Regions from separate parts of the Nocardia sp. NPDC003999 genome, predicted to be linked through region 2. Evidence: riboswitches for the same ligand, from Rfam matches in the RefSeq annotation. Region 2 holds a riboswitch; each other region holds the start of a gene.
The links. Region 2 has a riboswitch for S-adenosylmethionine ahead of metX (homoserine O-acetyltransferase MetX). Riboswitches for the same ligand answer to the same signal wherever they lie in the genome.
Positions count from the first base shown of each region.

Region 1: it holds a riboswitch for S-adenosylmethionine, as region 2 does, so the genes downstream of both, ACWESM_RS33220 (amino acid ABC transporter permease) here and metX (homoserine O-acetyltransferase MetX) in region 2, are expected to answer to the same signal.
Region 3: it holds a riboswitch for S-adenosylmethionine, as region 2 does, so the genes downstream of both, ACWESM_RS12185 (rhodanese-like domain-containing protein) here and metX (homoserine O-acetyltransferase MetX) in region 2, are expected to answer to the same signal.

Region 1 is NZ_JBSGIB010000028.1:30,838-35,194, reverse strand. Features, by position in the region: gene ACWESM_RS33235 (LppM family (lipo)protein) at 1-143, shown strand, start outside; gene ACWESM_RS33230 (glycosyltransferase) at 179-1,345, shown strand; gene ACWESM_RS33225 (hypothetical protein) at 1,372-2,079, opposite strand; SAM riboswitch class I at 2,465-2,558, shown strand; gene ACWESM_RS33220 (amino acid ABC transporter permease) at 2,586-3,593, shown strand; gene ACWESM_RS33215 (amino acid ABC transporter ATP-binding protein) at 3,590-4,357, shown strand.
Region 2 is NZ_JBSGIB010000006.1:265,205-269,561, reverse strand. Features, by position in the region: gene ACWESM_RS15980 (MFS transporter) at 1-1,423, opposite strand, end outside; gene ACWESM_RS15975 (TetR family transcriptional regulator) at 1,505-2,218, shown strand; SAM riboswitch class IV at 2,271-2,381, shown strand; gene metX (homoserine O-acetyltransferase MetX) at 2,599-3,756, shown strand; gene ACWESM_RS15965 (winged helix-turn-helix transcriptional regulator) at 3,820-4,197, opposite strand; gene ACWESM_RS15960 (nitroreductase family protein) at 4,267-4,357, shown strand, end outside.
Region 3 is NZ_JBSGIB010000004.1:394,375-398,731, forward strand. Features, by position in the region: gene ACWESM_RS12175 (FAD-dependent oxidoreductase) at 1-1,346, opposite strand, end outside; gene ACWESM_RS12180 (Rv0361 family membrane protein) at 1,725-2,174, shown strand; SAM riboswitch class IV at 2,238-2,354, shown strand; gene ACWESM_RS12185 (rhodanese-like domain-containing protein) at 2,369-2,785, shown strand; gene ACWESM_RS12190 (O-succinylhomoserine sulfhydrylase) at 2,782-3,996, shown strand; gene ACWESM_RS12195 (serine/threonine-protein kinase) at 4,008-4,357, opposite strand, start outside.

The DNA of each region.
Region 1 (4,357 bases), on a different contig from region 2:
GCATCGCGGGCGGCATCACGCTCGCGGTGGCCGCCATCGTCGCGGCCATGGCGTACATGGACCGCAACCCCGCCGCGCCCGGCGCGCCGGAGGTCGGCTTCTCGCTCAGCCGCTGGTGGCGCTCGGTGACGCAGAATCGCTGAGCGACAGGTCGGTGTGCCGCGATAGCGTGGCCCTCATGGTGAGTGCCGACCTGCCGAAGACGTTGCGCGCGAACTCGATCCTGCCGTCCTTCGCCGCCGCGGTCGCCGTGTTGGGCGCGGGCATCGCGCTGTACAACCGGATCACCGTACGGCGGTTGACGAACACCCCGACGACGGTGATCGAACCGGTCACGGTCTGTATCCCGGCGCGCGACGAGGCCGACCGGCTACCCGAGCTGATCGGCGACCTGCGCGCCCAGGTGGGCGTGCCGCGCATGGCGGTACGCGTCCTCGACGACGCGTCCACCGACGACACCGGCGCCGCGGCCCGCGCGGCGATCGACGGCGACCCGCGTTTCACCTTGCTGCACAGTGAGTCCGATCCGGTCCCCGGCTGGACCGGAAAAGCCGCCGCCTGCGTCCGGCTGGCCGAGGAGGTGTCGACGCCGGTGCTGATCTTCTTGGACGCCGACGTGCGGCTGGCCCCGACGGCGCTCGCGGCGGCGGTCGGCGCGCTGCGCGAACGACGCGCCGCATTGGTCTCCCCCTGGCCGCTGCAGGTGGCAGGCTCGGTGGCGGAGGCGCTGGTGCAGCCCCTGCTGTGCTGGTCGTGGGCCTCGACGCTGCCGGTCACCGCGGTCGACCGGAGCCTGCGGCCCGCCACGGCGGTGGCCTGCGGGCAGTTCCTCGTGTTCGACAACGCCGCGTACCGCTCGGTGGGCGGCCACACGGCGGTGGCCGGAAGCGTCACCGAAGACCTCGACATCGCCCGTACGCTGCGGCGAGCCGGTCATTCCACGGTTCTGGTGGCCGCGGGACCGCTGGCCCGCACCAGGATGTATCGCGACGCCGCGGAATTGGACGCGGGCTACTCCCGCTGGCTCTGGTCGGCCTACGACGGCACGATAACGGGTGGAGCGGCGGTGGGACTGGTTGCCGCCCTTGCCTATTGGGTGCCGCCCGCAGTGGCGGTGTTCGGCCGCGGGGCGTACCGCCGGGCGGGCCTGGCCGGCTGGCTCGCCGCCGTCGCCGGGCGACTGCTGGCCCGCTCGACCGAAACCGGCGGCCCGCTGAAACCTTCGGATCTGCCTGCCGCCGTCGCGCATCCGGTGTCGGTGGCGGTGTATCTGCTTTTGTGGGTGCGGTCACACCTGGCCCGTCGCCGCGGCACGGCGCGCTGGAAAGGTCGGCCGCTTCCCTGAGCAGCCGTGCCGCGGTGACGGAAATCTCATGGCACCGGGGTGATTCCCACCGTCGGCAGGAAGAAGCAGGACTTGGCGCCGTTCTGCACCGTGCCGAACATCGCGGCGAGCACGGTGCCCTTCCCGGTGTCCACCGGGACCGCGCGCACCCCGCCCATCGGGAGGGACGCGACGAGGAAGTCCCGGATCGCCTGCTCGGCCGCGGGCCGCTGGTCCGGCGGAACGGCCGCGGGAACCATCGAACGCGCGACCTCGGGCAGCGGCCCCATGGCGGCGGTGCCGCTGCGGCCGGTACTCAGATTCAGCCAGCTCACCTGCATTCCGGCGGTATTCGGGCCGTCCGGTCCGAGCCCGTAGGGCACGAAGGTGAACATGGCCTGCCCGGCCTTGACGGCGCTGAGGTCCTGGCCGGGAATCTGGACGGTGGTCTTCGGCCACGGCCCCGGAATGGCGCCTGCCACGGCGGGCGCCAGACCGGCCGTGGTGTTGTCGAGGCAGAACGCCGACGCGCTCGGGTACGCGAACGGCTGGATACCGAGCGCGCGCAACGCGTCGAGCGCGGCTTGATACGCGCCGAACAGGTCACCGGGGGCGGCGATCGGCACGGAGTCCTCGGGAAACGCGGGAATCGTGGCATCCGGAGCCGCGAACGCGACCCCCGGCCCGGCGAGCACGAAGGCGATCGAACTGGTCGCGACAGCGGACAACTGGGTCAGACGGCGCAATATGGTCACGAAACCTCCTCATCGGCGGAACGATCGAGGGGGACAGTACTCCGGCAAACGCAATCAGCAGCCGAGATTGCACACAGCAATTTCGTGGCGAGTCCTGTTTGCCCGGAACGGACCTCCGCGTCGCCCACCGGCGTTCCCCCGCGTCGGCGATAGCCGTATGCTGCATCGGACCATCCCAGTCCGGCGCCACGCGCCCTGGATCGGCGAAGCGCGGAAACTCACCTCGCCCTCGGCAGAGCAGCGCACGCCCGGTTACTACAAAGATCCGATGAATCGGCGTCGACAAGATCTACGCTCACGGTGATTACTTCTCTTGTTCCAGGCTTCCCTTGCTGGGCATCATGATTCGGCTCGCCCCTGACATCCGCTGAAGGGGGGTCGGCGCCAACCATCCAGAGCGACCGAGAGACCTGGCTCGTCGACGTCGCAGCAACCCCCCGGTCACCGGGTGCGGGTGCTTCCGCCGGGACCGATGGAGGAACCGAAGTGATCATCGAGGACCCGTCATGAGCGCGTCCACCGCGCCGGACGCCGCCCCCGAGGCCGCCGCGCCGACCGAACCGGACCCGACCGGAACACCGGCCCCCGCCGAGACCGGCACGACGCCGACCGTCGCGAAGACCCGGCATCCCTGGCGCTGGGTGATCAGTGCCGTCGCGCTGATCCTGCTCGCCCAGTTCGTGCACGGGCTGGCCACCAATCCCGGCTGGGATTGGCCGACGTTCGCGCGGTACATCACGGCCGAGTCGGTGCTGTCGGCGCTGCGGGTCACCTTGGAGCTGACCGCGTGGGGCACGGCGCTGGGTTTTCTGCTCGGCACCGCGCTCGCGATCGCCCGGCTGTCGAACAACCCGGTGCTGCGGGTGATCGCGTGGGTCTACATCTGGGCATTCCGCTCGATCCCGCTGATCGTGCAGCTGCTGTTCTGGTTCAACATCGCTTACCTGTATCGGACCCTCTCGGTCGGCATCCCGTTCGGGCCCGCGCTGTTCACCTTCGAGGTGAACGGGGTGATCAGCGGTTTCACCGCCGCCGTGATCGGCTTGGCGCTGCATCAGGCGGCGTATTCGGCCGAGATCATCCGGGCCGGGTTCATCTCGGTGGACGCTGGTCAGCTGGAAGCCGCCGCCGCCTTGGGGATTCCACGGCTGCGGCAATTCCGCACGGTGGTGGTGCCGCAGGCGATGCGCTCGATCCTGCCGAACGCGGCCAACGAGGTGATCAGCCTGTTCAAGGGCACCTCGATCGTGTCGGTGATGGCGATCGCCGAGCTGTTCTACCAGGTCCAGGTCATCTACGGGCGCAACGGACGGGTGGTGCCGCTGCTGATGGTCGCGACGGTCTGGTACATCGTGCTCACCACGGCGCTCTCGGTGGCGCAGTACTACATCGAACGCCACTACGCCAAGGGCGCGCACCGCACGCCGCCGCCGACGCCGCTGCAACGCGCGTGGCGGAAGCTGCGCGAGGTCGCCGAGGCCGGTCCCGCCGCACCGCGCGGAGCGACCCGATGAGCGCCACACCCGCCGTGCAGGTCCGCGGCGTCCGGAAATCCTTCGGCTCGCACGAAGTGTTGCGCGGCATCGATCTCACCGTGCGATCCGGCGAGGTGGTGGCCGTGATCGGCCCGTCCGGGTCGGGCAAGTCGACCCTGCTGCGCGTGGTGAACCATCTGGAGACGCTGGACGCGGGCACCGTGCACATCGACGGCGAGCTGATCGGATATCGGCTGCGGCGCGACCGCTTGCACGCGCTGCCCGACCACGCGGTGCGCAAGCAGCGCTCCCGGATCGGCTTCGTCTTCCAGCAGTTCAATCTGTTCCCGCATCTGACCGTGCTCGACAACGTCACGCTCGCACCGCTGTCCGCGCAGCGGCGCGATCGGACCGAGGTGGAGCGCGAGGCACGCCTGCTGCTGGATCGGGTCGGCATCGGGCACCTGGCGGACGCGTATCCGCGCAGGCTGTCGGGCGGGCAGCAGCAGCGGGTGGCGATCGCCCGCGCGCTGGCGCTGCGCCCCCGCGTGATCCTGTTCGACGAGCCCACCTCCGCGCTGGACCCGGAACTGGTCGGCGAAGTGCTCGACGTGATCCGCGATCTGGCGCACGGCGGCACCGCGCTGGTGATCGTCACCCACGAGATCGGCTTCGCCCGTGAGGTCGCCGACACCGTGGTGTTCCTCGACGAGGGCGTCATCGTCGAGCAGGGCCCGCCCTCGGTCGTTCTCGACCATCCCGAACACCCGCGCACTCGCGCGTTCCTTTCCCGAGTCCGTTGA
Region 2 (4,357 bases):
AGGCCACGTCGTAACTGTGGATCGCGGCCCGCGCGGCCAAGTTGTCGATGCCAGGGTTGTCATGCGCGAAGGTCTTGGCGACCTGCACCGAGATGGTGGTCAGCAGCGCCGTGCCGACCGCCCCGCCGACCTGCTGCGCCGCGTTCAGCAGCGCGGAAGCGACGCCGGAGTCCTCTTCCTCCACCTGATGCAGCGCGACCGTCTGCATGCCGACGAACAGCGGACCCATACCGAGCGCGATGAGCACCTGAGCGGGCAGCACACCGGCGAGGAAGCTGTCACCGAAGCTCAGTTGAGCCAGCAGCACCAGGCCGACGACGCCCAGCACGGCCCCGGCCAGCATCAGCGGACGCGGGCCGAGCTTCGGCAGCAGAGCGCTGGTGACACCCGCCGAGATCGCGATGCCCGCCGGGAAGGGCAGGAACGCGAAGCCCGCCTTCAGGGCGGAGTAGCCCAGCGTGATCTGGAAGTAGAAGCTCAGGAACAGGAACATCGCGAACATCGCGATCGGGATGAGCAGCGCGGCGAGGAACGCGCCGCCCCGGTTGATCTCACCCGGGATGTGCAACGGCAGCAGCGGGTTCGCCGAGCGCCGTTCGATCGCGACGAAGGCGACGAGCAAGGCCAGCCCGGCGACCAGCAGCGCCAGCGTGCTGCCCGCCAGCCAGCCGTCGTCGGCGGCACGACTGAAGCCGTACACGATGGAGATCAGACCGAGCGTCACGGTGACGGCTCCTGGCACGTCGTATCCCCCGCTGCGCGGCGCGGGCACGTCCTTCGCCACCCAGGCCAGCGCGCCGAGCAGCGCGATCAGCGCGATCGGCGTGTTGACCAGCAGGCACCAGCGCCAGGAGGCGTATTCGGTGAGCGCGCCACCGGCGATCAGCCCCAGCGCCGCACCACCCGCGGAGATGCCCGCGAACACACCGAACGCGGTGGCCCGCTCGCCGGGCTCGGTGAAGGTCACCGACAGCAGCGAGAGCGCGGCCGGAGCCAGCAGTGCGGCGAACGCGCCCTGCAACGCGCGTCCGGCGAACAGTTCCGCGCCGGTCTGCGCGAGACCGGCCAGCGCCGACGCACTCGCGAAGCCGATCAGGCCGACGATGAAGATCCGGCGTCGGCCGAGGTAGTCGGCCAGCCTGCCGCCGAGCAGCAGCAGGCCACCGAAGATCAGCGTGTAGGCGGTGAGCATCCATTGCCGGTTGCCGTCGCTGATGTCGAGATCCCGCTGCGCGAACGGCAGCGAGATCGTCACGATGGTGGCGTCCAGCACCACCATGAGCTGGGCTAACGCGATCACTCCCAGCGCGAGCCAACGCGCTGAACCGCTCGCCCGCTGCGGCGCGTGCACCGCTGTCGCGGTCTCGGTCACGGTCTTCTCCTCGTCCTCGATGTCCGGAGCAATCCTGTCATCTAGCGACATTTGTCGTCAAGCGCAAAATGTCGTGTTACGACATTTGACCGTTACGGACAGGAAAACGGCAGGTTGCGTTAACATGGGGGCATGCTCGAGTTATCGGCGCCGACGGGCGCGGGCGCAGCGGCCGACCGCGCCGCCGGCGGCCCGGCGACCCAGGGCCTGCGCGAACGCAAGAAGCAACAGACCAGGCTGCGGATCATCGCCGCGGCCCTGGATCTGTGCGACACACAGGGCTTCGACGCCACCACGATCGAGCAGATCGCCAACGCCGCGGACGTCTCGCCGCGCACGATCAACCGCTATTTCGACAGCAAAGAAGACATCGTCCTGGGGCCCGTGCAGGATTTCGGGCAGACCATCGCCGAGACGCTGCGCGAGTTGCCCCGCACGGGCAACGAACTCGGGGCGCTGCGCCAGGCCTTCCTGCACGTGGTCGATGAAGCCGCCGCGGCGGGCGAGGCGGATCCGCTGTCGTTCCGGCAGTTCCAGAAGATGCAGCGGATTCTGCGCAGCAGCCCGTCGGTCAGCGCGCGCAGCATGGAGCACGCCGACGACAAGAACCACGCGATCGCCGCCGTGGTCGCCGAGCGCCTCGGCACCACGCCGGACGCGCGCCCGGTGCGGCTGATCGTCGGCACCTGGCAACTGATCGGCCACATCGGCATGGAGTGCTCCGACGATGTGTTCCTCGACGACGACCTGGCGGTCGCGGCCAGGGCGGGGCGGGCGGCGTTCACCGAGGCCTACGACGAGTTCGTGCGCACCTGCTGCGGGGCACCGACCGCTGCGGACCAGTGAGTTCGACGGAGGATTTCGGGCGCTGACCGCCCGCCGGTTATGATGCCGGGCAGGTCATGAGTACCAGCGTCAAGCCCCGGCTCGCTGGTCGGCAACCCTCCAGCCGCGGTGGGGTGCTCCGGGTGATGACCTGGCTCCCGAGAGCCGGGAGCAAGCGCGTAACAGGAGGTCGCCGGCATGTGTTGTTGTTCGTTACCCACACACCGCTAACCCCTGCTGTACCGGCGAACACCTGCTTGGGAGCAAACCATGAGTGAATTCACCGCGCCCGGGGCCGAGCGAGGCCCGGCGCAGTCGGCCCCGCACAGCCGTGGTGCCGAGTTCGGGGTCGTGCGCTTCCTCCCGGATCCTCCGCCCGCCGGTTTCGCGGGGGCGGCGACATGACCGTGAACACCGAACCGATCGCGCGGACCTCCGGCATCGCCCTGCCGCCCCCGGATGGACAGCTCGGCACCATCGCCATCGGAGACGTGCGGCTGGAGAACGGCGCGGTCATCCCGGACGTCCACCTCGCGGTACAACGCTGGGGTGAGCTCTCCCCCGGCATGGACAACATCGTGCTGGTCGAACACGCGCTGACCGGCGACTCGCACGTCGTCGGCAAGCCCGACGGCGTGCACCCGCTGCCCGGCTGGTGGGACGGCATGGTCGGTCCCGGCGCGCCGCTGGACACCGACGAATGGTGTGTGCTCGCGACGAACGTGCTCGGCGGCTGCAAGGGCAGCACCGGGCCGTCCACTGCCGCTCCGGACGGAAAGCCGTGGGGCTCGCGTTTTCCCGAGATCTCCATCCGCGATCAGGTGACCGCCGAAGCCGCTCTGCTCGACCTGCTCGGTGTCGAGCGGCTCGCGGCCGTGGTCGGCGGGTCGATGGGCGGTATGCGGGTGCTCGAGTGGATGGTCGGCGCACCGGATCGGGTCGCCGCGGCGCTGGTGCTCGCGGTCGGAGCCCGCGCCACCGCCGATCAGATCGGCACCCAGACCACCCAGATCGCGGCGATCACGTCCGATCCGGACTGGCAGGGCGGCGACTATCACGGCACCGGCCGCGCCCCGACGACGGGGATGGCGCTGGCCCGGCGGATCGCGCACCTGACCTACCGCACCGAGTTCGAGCTGGATCACCGGTTCGAGAACAAGCCGCAGGGCGACGAGGACCCGTGGAACGGCGGACGCTACGCGGTGCAGAGCTACCTGGACCATCAGGCCGAAAAGCTCTGCAAGCGTTTCGATCCCGCCACCTATGTGCTGCTGACCGAGGCGATGAACCGCCACGACGTCGGCCGCGGCCGGGGCGGCATCGAGGCGGCGCTCTCGGCGACGCCGGTGCCGTGCGTGGTCGGCGGCGTCGACTCCGACCGGCTCTATCCGCTGCGGACCCAGCAGGAACTCGCCGATCTGCTGCCCGGATGCGACGGACTGGAGATCGTGCACTCCCGCGACGGGCACGACGGATTCCTCACCGAGGCGGCGGCGGTGTCCAAACTGCTGACCGAGACCATGCGCCTGGCCCGCGCCGGTGTGCGCCCCGAACGCTGACAAGGGTCCACTTCCCCTCGCGCCCGCACTGATCGGTACCTCGCGCCGTGATGCCGTCCACTCTCAGAGCGCTGCGGCTCGCCGCGCCGCTTCGATGTGGTTGATGTTGGTTTCGATCCACTCCCGCAGCGCCGCTATCGGCGTGCGCAGACTGTGCCCCAGCCCTGTCAGCGTGTAGTCGACTCGTGGCGGGATCGTGGGATGCACTGTGCGCGTGACGAAACCGTCGCTCTCCAGTTGCCGCAACGTCTGCGTCAGCATCTTCTGGGAGATGCCATCGATACGGTGGCGCAGATCGGTGTAGCGCATGGTGCCGTCGGCGAGCGCGTCGATGATCAGGACCGTCCATTTCCCCGCGATGTGGTCGAGGATCTCCCGCGTGGGGCACTTGGCGGAGTACACGTCGGCGGGTAGGCCGGAACCTTCTATATAAGTGGGCACCTATTAGAGTGTAGCGCACCAAATAGTGCCTTCTTCCCATTGGAGTGTGACTCTCCGATAGTTAGAAATATGGAGACAAAGACACTTTCGGTAGCCGATGCGATCCGTGGACGTCGCACGGTGCGGCACTATCGCCCCGACCCGGTGGCACCCGAACTGA
Region 3 (4,357 bases), on a different contig from region 2:
GCCCAGGTGGTGAACGGGATGCCCTTGCCTTCGAGGAACTCGATGACGGCCTCGGGGTCGGGCCGCTCGGCCGGGGTGAAGCCGGGAGCGTCGTCCAGCAGGCAGGCGATGGTCTCGTTGGCGTCGCCCTTGGTGTGGCCGATCAGGCCGACCGGGCCGCGCTTGATCCAGCCGGTGACGTAGGTCGCGGGCAGGTAGCGCGCGGCGCCGTCGGCGTTCTCGTCGATGAGCACGCGGCCCGCTTCGTTCGGCACGGTGCCGGCCTGGTCGTCGAACGGCAGGTTGGTCAGGTTCTGCGACAAGTAGCCGACGGCGCGGTACACCGCCTGCACGTCCCAGTCCTTGAACACGCCGGTGCCCTTGACGTTGCCGGTGCCGTCGAGCTCGGTGCGCTCGGTGCGCAGGCCGACGACCTTGCCGTTCTCGCCGAGAATCTCGGCGGGGGATTCGAAGAAGTGCAGGAACAGCTTGTGCGGCCGGTCGCCCGCGTCGCGGATGGCCCACTGCTCGAGCGTGTTGGCGACCATGTCGACCTGCTTGGAGTGACGGCGCGCGGCTTCGGAGCCTTCGTCGTAGTCGATGTCCTCGGGGTCGACGATGACCTCGATCGTGGGCGAATGGTCGAGCTCGCGCAGTTCCAGCGGGGTGAACTTGGCCTGCGCGGGACCGCGGCGGCCGAAGACGTGCACCTCGACGGCCTTGTTGGCCACCAGGCCCTTGTAGACGTTCGGCGGGATCTCGGTCGGCAGCAGTTCGTCGCCGGTCTTGGCCAGCACGCGGGCGACGTCGAGGGCGACGTTGCCGACGCCGAGGACGGCGACCTTCTCCGCCTCCAGCGGCCAGGTGCGGGGGACGTCGGGGTGGCCGTCGTACCAGGAGACGAAGTCGGCGGCGCCGTAGGAGCCGTCGAGGTCGATGCCGGGGATCGGCAGGGCGCGGTCGGCGTTGGCGCCGGTGGAGAAGATCACCGCGTCGTAGAAGGCCCGCAGGTCGTCGAGGGTGATGTCGGTGCCGTAGTCGATGTTGCCGAGCAGGCGCACCTGCGGCTTGTCGAGGACCTTGTGCAGGGCCGTGATGATGCCCTTGATGCGGGGGTGATCGGGCGCGACGCCGTAGCGGATCAGGCCGAACGGCGCGGGCATGCGCTCGTAGAGGTCGATCGACACCTCGGCATCGGACTTCATCAAGGCGTCGGCGGCGTAGATCCCGGCCGGTCCGGCGCCCACGATCGCGATGCGGAGCGGGCGGGTCTTCGCGGTGTGCGCGTCAGGCCCGGAGGAGGAAGCCTGCGTCACCACGGAGGGCTCGCGGACACCGCCATCCTCTACTGCACTCTGTTCGGTCATCTCTTTACGCGCACCTTTATGGTCGAAACAATTAATGACGTCGGGCTTAGCTTAGGCTAAGTTGACGCACCGGCTCGGTCGCACCCGTCCGGTGCGGACGCCGGCGTCGCCGGCTCGTGGCTGCACGGTGCTCCGTTCGCCGCGGCGTAGAGCTGCCGATTCGCTATGACAGCAGGCCGCCGTCCCGCGATTCTATCGGGATGGCCGACGCCGCCCCGCGTCGGTGCGTGAACTCGACGGATGCCATCGACAGCCACGATTGCCGCTTACCCGCTCGCGCGCGGTCTATCGCCGCCGCTCGCCCCTGGTCGGCGCCGCGCCGGTGTATTGCCCGGGGTCGAGCGCTCGATACCGGCGCCGACCAGGGATCATCGAGCCATGACCGAACAGCAGCCGACCGCGGGCGAGGACGAGATCATCCGGGTCGATCAGACCGATAAACGCTCGGTGGTCCCGTTCGTCGCCGCCGCGGTGGTCGCGGCGATCGTGCTGATCGCGATCGTGCTCGGCGGTGTGCTGTCGCCCGCTGAGAAAAATGTCACAGACGCCGACCGCATCACGGCGGCCGTCCGAAACTTCGTCGACGGTGCCAACCGCAGCGACGCCGTGCCGCCGCCCGGCACCGCGTGCCAGGGCTTCGACGCCGCCCACTCACCGCTGGCGGGCCAGGACGGCGCCGGAAAGCCCGTCGAGATCACGAAAATCGACCCGCCCATGGTGGACGGCGACCGGGGCAAGGCGACCGTCACCACGAAGGTGGACGGGCAGGAGAAGACGACGACCTGGATTCTCGCCAGATCCGGCGACAAGTGGCTGGTATGCACCTGAGCGTTCGCGCAGGGTGCGTCACCGTTTGACACGGTGACCCGGGTCGGTGCAATCTCAGTCGAAGGTCATGAGAACCAGTGTCAAGCCCCGGCATTGCTGGTCGGCAACCCTCCTCCGCGGTGGGGTGCTCCGGGTGACGACCTGGCGGCGCCCTGGTCCCGGGCGCGGCAAGTGCGGATTCGCAGGAGGTGCACATGAGTTATGCCGGTGACATCACCGCTCAGCAGGCTTGGGAGTTGCTGCGGGACAATCCGGAAGCCGTCCTGGTGGACGTGCGGACGGAAGCGGAATGGAGATTCGTCGGAGTCCCCGACACGAGCCCGATCGAACGGCCGACCGTGCTGATCGAGTGGGTCGATTCCACGGGGGCGCGCAACGAGACGTTCGTCGAGCAGCTGAAGCAAGCGCTCGACGGCCATGATCCCGAGGCTCCTGTCGTCTTCCTCTGTCGCTCCGGTCAGCGTTCGGTGGGCGCGGCGATCGCCGCCACCTCGGCGGGCTACCGCACCTCCTACAACGTGCTGGAGGGCTTCGAAGGCCCGCTCGACGAATTCGGGCATCGCGGCGGCTCCGGCTGGCGTGCCCTCGGACTGCCCTGGCGGCAGTCGTGATCACCGGCGGCGCGTTCGACAAGCCGTTGCCCGAGAGCGTCGGCCCCGCGACGCTCGGCGTGCGCGGCGGGCTGCGGCGCTCCGGTTTCGAGGAGACCGCCGAGGCGCTCTACCTCACCTCCGGCTTCGTCTACGAGAGCGCGGAGGCCGCCGAGGCCGCGTTCACCGGCGAGGTCGAACATTTCGTCTACTCCCGCTACGGCAACCCGACGGTGGCCATGTTCGAGGAGCGGATGCGCCTGCTCGACGGCGCCGAGGCGTGCTTCGCGACCGCGAGCGGCATGGCCGCGGTGTTCACCGCGCTGGGCGCGCTGCTGGGCGCCGGCGACCGGCTCGTCGCCGCGCGCAGCCTGTTCGGCTCGTGCTTCGTGGTGTGCAACGAGATACTGCCGCGCTGGGGCGTGGAGACCGTCTTCGTCGACGGCGAGGATCTGGACCAGTGGGAACAGGCGCTGTCCGTGCCCACTCAGGCGGTCTTCTTCGAGACGCCCGCCAATCCGATGCAGACGTTGGTCGACGTGCGGCGGGTGAGCGAGCTGGCGCACGCGGCAGGCGCGAAGGTCGTGCTGGACAACGTGTTCGCCACTCCGCTGCTGCAACGCGGCTTCGAACTCGGCGCCGACGTGGTGGTCTACTCCGGCACCAAGCACATCGATGGGCAAGGCCGCGTGCTGGGCGGCGCCATCCTCGGCGCCACGGACTACATCGACGGCCCGGTGAAGACGCTGATGCGCCACACCGGCCCCGCGCTGAGCCCGTTCAACGCGTGGACGCTGCTCAAAGGCTTGGAGACGATGCCGCTGCGGGTGCGCCATTCGACGGAGTCCGCGCTGCGGATCGCCCGCTTCCTGGAGAGCAACCCGGCCGTCAGCTGGGTGCGATACCCGTTCCTGGATTCGCATCCGCAGTACGCGCTGGCCACGGGCCAGATGAGCGGCGGCGGCACCGTGGTCACCTTCGAGCTGAACGCACCCGAGAACGAGGCGAAGAAGCGCGCGTTCGAAGTCCTGAACCGGTTGCGCATCGTCGACATCTCCAACAACCTCGGTGACGCCAAGTCCCTGATCACCCACCCCGCGACCACGACACACCGCGCCATGGGCCCCGAAGGCCGGGCCACCATCGGTTTGTCCGACGGCGTCGTCCGCATCTCGGTGGGCCTGGAGGACGTGGAAGACCTGCTTCAGGATCTCGACCAAGCCCTCGCCTGAGCAGGGATCGGTCACATCGGCATGGTGACGCCGGGTGAAGACGGTGCACCGTGCAGGATCAAGTGGCTCGGAACGTCGTCTTTCTTGTCGTTCTTCTTGCCGTTCTTGTTCTTGCCCGGCAGGTCGAAGGCCAGCCGGATCGTGCCGGCGCGGCCGGGCGCGATGCGTGCGAAATCGTCGCCGGGCGGGTTGAGTCCGGCGGTGGCCGCCGCGTCGGGTGCGACGGAGCGGCCCGCGGTGGTGACCAGCCGTTGACCGGTGATGTCGAGGACTTGGTCGCGGTCGGACACGTTGGTGACCGTCAGCGTGACGATGGTTCGGGAACCGCCGCCGGAGCCCACATCGGTCACGGTGAAAGCGA